One region of the Streptomyces sp. NPDC048506 genome, then DNA from elsewhere that is predicted to be linked to it. Evidence: riboswitches for the same ligand, from Rfam matches in the RefSeq annotation. Region 1 holds a riboswitch; the other holds the start of a gene.
The links. A riboswitch is a leader RNA that binds a small molecule or an ion and turns the genes downstream of it on or off. The one in region 1 is predicted to bind cyclic di-AMP.
Positions count from the first base shown of each region.

Region 2: it holds a riboswitch for cyclic di-AMP, as region 1 does, so the genes downstream of both, AB0C96_RS11820 (M23 family metallopeptidase) here and AB0C96_RS10645 (C40 family peptidase) in region 1, are expected to answer to the same signal.

Region 1 is NZ_JBEZIX010000010.1:130,422-134,873, forward strand. It holds gene pcrA (DNA helicase PcrA) at 1-1,554, opposite strand, end outside; cyclic di-AMP (ydaO/yuaA leader) riboswitch at 1,909-2,078, shown strand; gene AB0C96_RS10645 (C40 family peptidase) at 2,086-3,231, shown strand; gene AB0C96_RS10650 (hypothetical protein) at 3,498-3,851, opposite strand; gene AB0C96_RS10655 (NlpC/P60 family protein) at 4,173-4,452, shown strand, end outside.
Region 2 is NZ_JBEZIX010000012.1:22,666-27,117, forward strand. It holds gene AB0C96_RS11815 (aldo/keto reductase) at 1-624, opposite strand, end outside; gene AB0C96_RS11820 (M23 family metallopeptidase) at 701-1,846, opposite strand; cyclic di-AMP (ydaO/yuaA leader) riboswitch at 1,858-2,012, opposite strand; gene AB0C96_RS11825 (DUF2332 domain-containing protein) at 2,295-3,437, shown strand; gene AB0C96_RS11830 (PP2C family protein-serine/threonine phosphatase) at 3,534-4,452, opposite strand, start outside.

The DNA of each region.
Region 1 (4,452 bases):
CAGCGCCTGCGGGAAGGTGATCTTCTCGCGCGACGACAGGGCGTCGATCATCGCCTCGGCGCGCTCACCGATGCCGCGCTTGGGGACGTTCAGGATGCGGCGGAGCGGGACGCTGTCCTCGGGGTTGGCGAGCACCCGCAGGTACGCGAGGATGTCGCGGACCTCCTTGCGCTCGTAGAAGCGCACACCGCCGACGACCTTGTAGGGCAACCCGACCCGGATGAAGATCTCTTCGAAGACACGGGACTGGGCGTTGGTGCGGTAGAAGACGGCGACGTCGCCGGCCTTGGCGTCGCCGGCGTCGGTCAGCCGGTCGATCTCGTCGGCGACGAACTGCGCCTCGTCGTGCTCGGTGTCGGCGACATAGCCGGTGATCTTGGGTCCGGCGCCGGCGTCCGTCCAGAGGTTCTTGGGGCGGCGGTTCTCGTTGCGCTCGATGACCGCGTTGGCGGCGGACAGGATCGTCTGCGAGGAGCGGTAGTTCTGCTCCAGCATGATCGTCGTGGCGTCCGGGTAGTCCTCCTCGAACTGGAGGATGTTGCGGATGGTCGCGCCGCGGAAGGCGTAGATCGACTGGTCGGCGTCGCCGACGACGCACAGCTCGGCGGCGGTCTCGGCGGGGCCGACCAGTTCGCGGACGAGGGTGTACTGGGCGTGGTTGGTGTCCTGGTACTCGTCGACGAGGACGTGGCGGAAGCGGCGGCGGTAGTGCTCGGCGACGTCGGGGAAGGCCTGGAGCAGGTTGACCGTCGTCATGATGATGTCGTCGAAGTCCAGGGCGTTGGCCTCGCGCAGCCGCGCCTGGTACATCGCGTACGCCTCGGCCAGGGTCTTCTCAAAACCTCCCCCAGACTCCGTCTGGGAGGTGCCCCCAGCCGCCGTCCCGGCGAAGCTCTCCTCGTCGATGAGCTCGTTCTTGAGGTTGGAGATCTTGGCGCTGAAGGACTTGGGCGGGAAGCGCTTGGGGTCCAGGTCCAGATCGCGGCAGACCAGCGCCATCAGGCGCTTCGAATCGGCCGCGTCGTAGATCGAGAAGGACGACGTGAAGCCCAGCTTCTTGGACTCGCGGCGCAGGATCCGCACGCAGGCGCTGTGGAAGGTGGAGACCCACATCGCGTTGGCGCGCGGGCCGACCAGCTGCTCCACGCGCTCCTTCATCTCGCCCGCGGCCTTGTTCGTGAACGTGATCGCGAGGATCTGGCCGGGGTGGACGTGGCGCTCGGCGAGCAGGTGGGCGATGCGGTGGGTGAGCACCCGGGTCTTGCCGGAGCCGGCGCCGGCGACGATCAGCAACGGGCCGCCGGTGTGCACCACGGCGGCCTTCTGCTGGTCGTTGAGCCCCTCCAGCAGCGCCGCGGGGTCGACGACCGGGCGGGCGGCGCCGTCGCGGTAGTACGGCTCCGCGTGCACCGGTGCGTCGAACCGCCCGCCGAAGAGGTCGGCGGGGATCTCCTCCGAGGCCGGCTCGTGCTCGTGCTCGGGAGGCGGCGGGTGCTCCTCCTCGTCCTTGTGGGCGAGGTCCGCCAGGAAGCTGTCGTCAAAGAGGCTGCTCATCGCCCACCGAGTCTAGGCCGCGGCACCGACAGCGTGCTGGCGAGTGGGGAGAGACGGCCGGATGACCCCGTTCCGCGTGGCGGAAGATCCCGTTTCCGCGTGGCGGAAGACCCAGTTCCGTGTGCCGGACGACCCCGTTCCGTGTGCCGGACGACCTCGTTCCGTGTGCTGTCGAGCGCCGTCCGTATCCGCCACGACGCTCCCGCAAAAAGGTCACGAAAAGGTTTCGGGCATATCGAACATCAGCCTTCACAGGAGCCACACGAGTTGGCTAACGTCCTGGCTCGGGCAGCCCGCACGCCGTCGGTGACAGCACCGGCACGGGCCGCCTCCGCCGAGTCCAGACGCGCCGGAAGACCTTCAACCCTGGGTCCCCCGGCCGGAGCCGGGGACCCACACGCATCACCGGGGTGAATCGATCCGTGCGACGCGCCAGCGGACGCACGGACCGTAGGGCAAACCTTCCGTCAGCGACACCGCCCGAACCCGACAGCTAACCCGGTAGGCGGCCCACGGAAGGAGTTGCCGGCCTTGGCGTCCCATCGCAAGCCGCGCACCAGCGTTCTCACCTCGCCCGGAAGCCGCCGTACGGCCGCCGGGCTCACCACTGCGGCGCTCGCCTCGGTCACCCTGCTCTCGCAGTCCGCCGACGCCGCCCCCCGTGCGCCCAAGCCGTCCATCGAAGAGGTCAAGCAGAAGGTCGACGGCCTCTACCACCAGGCCGAGGTGGCCACCCAGAAGTACAACGCGGCCAAGGAGCGCGCCGACCACCAGCGGGACGCCGTCAACGGTCTGCTCAACGACGCCGCCAAGCGCGCGCAGAAGATGAACGACTCCCGGCGCGAACTGGGCACCTTCGCCTCGGCGCAGTACCGGAGCGGTGGGATGAACCCGACGGCGCAGCTGATGCTCGCCAAGGACCCGCAGCAGTTCTTCGACCGCAGCCACCTGATGGAGCGGCTGACCAGCCGGCAGCAGCAGGCCGTCGCCGACTACCAGAAGCAGGCGTCAGCGGCGGCGCGCCAGCGGGCCGAGGCGAGCCGCAGCCTGGATCAGCTCCAGGAGACGCAGTCCTCCCTCAAGGCGTCCAAGCAGTCCGTCCAGCAGAAGCTCGCCGAGACCCGGCAACTGCTGTCGCGGCTGACCGCCCAGGAGAAGGCGCGGCTGGCGGAGTTGGAGCGCCAGAAGGAGGCGGCGGCCAAGCGCAAGGCCGAGGAGGAGGCGCGCCGGCAGCAGGAGCGCGAGCGACAGCAGCAGACCGGCGGCACGTCCGGCGGGCAGACCGGTGGTGGCACCAGCAGCGGCGGCTCCACCGGGAGCTCGAACTCCACCAAGGCCGAAAAGGCCCTGGCGTTCGCCCGCGCCCAGATAGGCAAGCCGTACGTCTGGGGCGCGACCGGCCCCAACTCCTACGACTGCTCGGGGCTGACGCAGGCGGCCTGGAAGGCGGCCGGTGTCGATCTGCCGCGCACCACCTGGGACCAGGTCAAGGTCGGCCAGCGGGTGGCGACCAGCAACCTCCAGCCCGGTGACCTCGTCTTCTTCTTCGACGACATCAGCCACGTCGGCATGTACATAGGCGACGGCAAGATGATCCACGCCCCGCACCCGGGCGCCAACGTCCGGGTGGAGTCGATCTACTACATGCCGATCTACGGGAGCGTCCGCCCGGCCTGAGCCGCGGCCCCGCTCCACCCCCTCAAGGCCACCCCCCACGGGCCACCCCCCACACGCCGCCGCGCGGCCCTCGCCTCCGGATCCCGGAGTGCGAGGACCGCGCGGTGTGCGGTTGAGGCCGCCGTGACGGGGCGGCCGCGATGCGTTGTGCGGTCCGTTCGGTGCGCGGTGCGCGGTGCGATCCGTTCGGCGCGCGGTGCGCGGTGCGATCCGTTCGGCGCGCGGTGCGTGGTCCGATCCGTTCGGCGCGCGATGCGGTCCGTCGCTCAGGTCCAGAGCACCGCGATGAAGATGTTGGCGACCGTGAGCCCGCCCACCGTGGCGAAGACCGGCTTGGCGACCGTCTCCTCGTCCCGCTTGACGTACACCAGCGCCAGGATCACCACCAGGACGGCCATCTTGATGCCGATCTTGATGTTGTTGAGGGTGTGGCCCTCGGCCTGGTTGAGGCCCACCAGCACGATGCCGGTCACCAGCATCGTCAGCGCGCCGTGCAGCATGGCCGGTACGAAGCGCGCGGTGCCCGCGCCCATCGCCTTCATCTGGGTCAGGAAGCCGCCCAGCAGGGCGGCGATACCGATGATGTGCAGGCCGACGAAGACATTGATTACTACGTCCATAGTGCTGGATCGTAGCCGCCGCATAGCACGGCCCTTCCGGCAGGGCGCACACAATCGCCGCTTCGGTCACGGCAGACCGGTCCCGGCCGCGCGGTCATGGCGCCGCGGTCAGCCGCGTACCGGCGCCGGTCGAAACCGAACAATGCCGGGCAAACGGGCTCACCCCCGTGACGCCCAGGTCTAGCGTCCTCCTCCAGGCGGCCGGCTCCCCGCCATCGCCGGGCTCCACACCGGTGTCCGCCGGCCGCCCCGCCGAAGGTCAGGCGGCGGCCCGCGCCTCGAAGCGGACCGCCGCCGGGCCGACGGCCCTAAGGGAAGGAAGTGACGGCCACCGTGGCCTCGCACCGCAAGCCCAGGCAGCATCCGCTCGCCGCGCTCATCGGCGGCGGCTCGCGCAGTGCGCGCACCGCTCGTACGGCCGCCACCCTGGCCCTCGCAGGCGCCGCCACCGCCACCGCCGCAGGCGGCACCGGTCAGGCCGCACCCCAGCCCACTCCCGCCCAGGTCAAGGACCGGGTCGACGCGCTGTACCAGGAGGCAGAGGTGGCCACACAGAACTACAACGGCGCGAAGGAAGCCGCCGACCACGCACGCGAGGAGC
Region 2 (4,452 bases), on a different contig from region 1:
GGGCATGGCGGCGAGGCCCTCGCGGGCGGCCACGGCGGCCAGTTCGCCCTCGTAGGTGTCGCGGGAGACCAGGTTGTAGTGGGGCTGTAGCGCGACGTACCGGGCCAGGCCCTCCCGTGCGGAGCAGGCCAGGGACTCCTCCAGGCGCTTCGCGGAGATGTTGGAGGCGCCGATCTCGCGGACCTTGCCGGCCCGGACGAGCCCGTCGAGGGCGGTGAGGAACTCCTCGACCGCCACCGACTCGTCGTCATAGTGGGTGTAGTAGAGGTCGATGTAATCCGTCCGGAGGCGGGTCAGGGACTCCTCGACCGCGGACGTGATCGTGGCGGCGGTCAGGCCCTTGTAGTCGGGGTGCGCGCCCACCTTGGTGGCGATGACCACGTCGGAGCGGTTGCCGCGGGACGCCAGCCAGTTGCCGATGACGGTCTCGGATTCACCGCCCTTGTTTCCAGGGGCCCAGGCGGAGTACACGTCCGCGGTGTCGATGAAGTTGCCGCCGCCGGCCGTGTACGCGTCGAGCACGGCGAAGGACTCGGCCTCGTCGGCCGTCCAGCCGAAGACGTTGCCCCCGAGGCAGAGCGGGGAGACGGAGAGCGAACCAACAGTTTTGAGTGTCGCGGTCATACGTTGTTGGAGCGTCGGGGAGAGGGCGCATATTCCCTCTCCCCCACAACGGAGTTCCGCCGCCCCGGACGCGCCCTCAGACGTCGAGCCCGTGCTCGCGCAGCCAGGGCATCGGGTCTATCGGGTCACCGGCGCCGGGGCGTACCTCCAGGTGGAGGTGCGGGCCGGTGACGTTGCCGGTCGCGCCGACCCGGCCGATGACATCGCCCGTGTTGACCTTGCCGGAGGTCTTCACCATCGAGGACAGATGGCAGAACCAGAGCTCCGTGCCGTCGTCGAGGGTGAGCACGATGCGGTAGCCGTACGACCCGGCCCAGCCGGCCTGGGTGATGGTGCCGGAGTGCACTGCCCTGACGGGCGTGCCGGTCGGTGCGGCGAAGTCCTGCCCGGTGTGGTCGGCGACCCAGCGGTCACCGGCCTGACCGAAGCCGGCGGTCAGGGTGTACGAGGCGACCGGGGTGAGGTAGCTCTTCGCCAGCTGGGCGAGGCGTTCGGCCTCCGCCTTGCGGCGGGCCTCCTCCTCGGCCTTGCGCTTGGCCTCCAGCTCGGCGGCCTTCTTGGTGGCCGCGGCCTTCTCGGCGGTCTTCTGCGCCGCGGCCGCGTCCGTCGCGGCCTGCTTGACGGCGGCGCTCTCCGCCGCCTCGCGGGCCTCCTCCTCGGCGGCGTCCTGCTGCGTATCGGCCTGCTGGAGGATGCGGCTGCGCAGGGCCTCGCCGGCGCCGGACGCGCCCCGCTGGGTGCTCTGGCCGAGCGGACCGGACGCGGCGGAGTCCGCGCCCGAAGAAGAGTCAGAACCAGAATCAGAACCGGAATCAGAACCGGAGTCGGATCCCGAGTCGGATATGAGGTCGCCCACGCCGGGGAGGGACGCGGCGTCCGGCAGGCTGTCGGATATCTCGTGGGCCAGGCCCCCGACGTCGGGCATCGAGATCGGGACCGGCGGGCGGTCCTCGGCCGTGGCCATGCCACCCGCACCGACCGCCGCGATGACGCCGACGCCCAGGACCGTACCGCCGCGGGCGAGGCCTCCGGCGCGCTGCTTGGCCACCCGGTGCTTGCCGCGGACCGGTCGGACGGAATCCTCGGTGGGGTTCCACTCCTCCCACGGGCCGTCGCTGTCGCCGGCCGCACCGCCGCCCGCGTATCCGGGGCCGTCGAAGGCTCCTCGGTCGTCGAGTGGGTAGCCGGACGGAGCCTCGGGGGCAGGCCTGTTGGACGCCACTGGGGCGCACTCCTTTCCTTCCTTCTCGCCTACCGGGTTAGCTGACGGGTTCGGAGCAGGAAGGTCTCCTACGGGCACCCTCTGGCAGAGGCGTCCGATTCACCCCAATGTGGTGGTTCCCCGGTTCCCTTGGTGCAGTTCGAGGTGCTGGAGGTGCGTGAACAGTGCGTGCGGGATTCGGCGTCGGCGCACGGTGCCGCCTCTTGCGACGGCTGGGACGACCGCGCTGCGTTATCGGACAGTAATAGAGATCGTGGCTGTTTTCCAAGCCTTCCCGGGAAACCTTGTCCGTTCCACACGAGGTTCGGCGGGGACTTTTTCGGCCACCATGGCCGCAAACCGGGCGAGTTGACCGCCGAACGCTAAACGATCTCCCGGCGATTGTGCATGAGTCGTTATGCGGAGGGGTGCCCGCCGATTACCCAGTGTGACTGGGTAACGTCGGATCATGGTCGTCAACACCGGGAACACCGGGAGCGGGGTCATCAGCGGTAGCGCCCAGGACGTGGCGCGGCGGTACCGACATTTCTCGCGGTGGGAGGCGTACGGCCGCTCCGCCGCCCATACCGAACTGACCGCGCGGATCAGCCAGGACCCGGAGCTCTGCGACCTGCTCTCGGGGTCGCTGCCGGCCGGCAACAAACAGCAGCCGAACCTCCTGCTCGCCGCGGTCCGTTACCTCGACGGCCCGCACGCCGAACACGGACCGCGGGACGAGGCGGCCTACGGTCGCTGGCGCGAGTGGACGGTCCGGCACTGGGACGAGGTCCGTGCGGTGGTCATGCAGCGCGCCACCCAGACCAACGAACCGGCCCGCTGCGCCACCCTGCTGCCGCTGCTCGCCCGACTCACCCAGCCACTGGCCCTGCTGGAGGTCGGCACCTCGGCCGGCCTGTGTCTGCACCCCGACCGTTACCGCTACCGCTACGCGTACCGGCAGGACCCCGGGGGCGCCGTCCGGACGACCGAGCTGGGCCCGGCGACGAGCCCGGCGCTCTTCACATGCCGTACCGAGCCGGCGGCCGGGCGGCTGCCCGACCGGATGCCGGAGGTCGTCTGGCGGGCCGGTATCGACCTGAACCCGCTCGACGCCGTCGCCGAGCCGGACGACCTGCGCTGGCTGCGGGCGCTCGTCTGGCCCGGCGAGGAGGAGCGGGCGGCCCACCTCTCGGCGGCCGTCGAGGCGGTGCGCACGGCGCCGCGGCCGCGGATCGCTCGCGGGGACCTGATCGACGAGCTGCCCGCGCTGGCCGCCGCCGCGCCGCCCGAGGCGACCCTGGTCGTCTTCCACAGCGCGGTGCTGACCTACCTCGCGCCGGCCCGCCGCGTGGAGTTCGCGGACCGTGTGCGCACGGTACTCGACGGGCACCCCGGCGGCGGGCACTGGATCTCCAACGAGCACCACTCCGTCCTGCCGTGGACCGCCGGGCCGGAGCAGGACTCCTGGCACTCGGAGGACGGACTGCTGCTGACCCTCGCCCTGGACGGGCGCCCGGTCGCCCGCACCGGGCAGCACGGACAGAGCCTGCGCGGCCTGCCGGACCCCACGGCACAGGCCGAGCCCACGGCGCAGACCGGACCCGCGGCGTAGACCGGACCACCCTCCACCACCCACCGTCCACCACCCACCGTCCACCACCCCCGTCCCCGCCCCCGTCCCGGCCAACTGCCCGCCGAGGAGGCCCCCTCACGTCCCCATCGGCCGCTGCACCGCCAGCAGGGCCATATCGTCCGCCTGCGCCCCGCCCGTGTACCGGGCGACGTCCTCGACGAGGGTGTCCAGGAGGCCGTCCGGACCGGCGAAGAGGCGGCCGCGCAGCCGGTCCGACGGGTCGTAGAAGCAACCGCTGCCGTCGCGGGCCTCGGTGACGCCGTCGGTGAAGCACAGCAGCAGCGCACCGGCCGGGAAGAAGGTCTCGTCCGACCGGTCCGGCCAACTCGCCACGTCACTCATCCCCAGCGGCAGCGCCGGCGCCGCGGGGACCAGTTCGCGCAGCCCGCCGTCCGGGGTGAGCATCAGGGGAGCCGGATGGCCCCGGTTGAGGACCCGTAGGACGGACTGACCGTCAGCGGGGAGCTCGGCCAGCACCGCCGTGGTGAACCCTTCGGCCCGTTCGATCCCCGCGCGCCGCCGGCCCTCCCGTTGCAGCGCCCGCTCCAGCCGGCCCGCCACCGCCTCCAGCGTGACCTCCTGCTCGGCCGCCTCCCGGAACGCGCCGATGACCACCACCGCGGCCTCCACCGCCTCCAGCCCCTTGCCGCGCACATCGCCGACGATCAGCCGTACGCCGTGCGGGGTGTCCTGCACCGCATAGAGGTCGCCGCCGATCCGGGCGTCCACCCGCGCACCCAGGTACCGGGCGGCGACCGCGAACCCGGCCAGCCGCTCCGGCGGCACCGGCAGCACGGCGCGCTGGGCGGCCTCCGAGACGTCCCGTACGGACGCCAGCCGAGCGCCGGTCAGCCGGAGCGCCCGGTTGATGCCGAGCGCCAGCAGGGCCACGACGAAGACCGTGGCGACCTCCGTCACCGACTGGTGGTACCCCGTGTCGGTGCTGCGGTAGGCGACCACCCAGATCTCGCCCGCCAGGGCGGCCAACACGGTG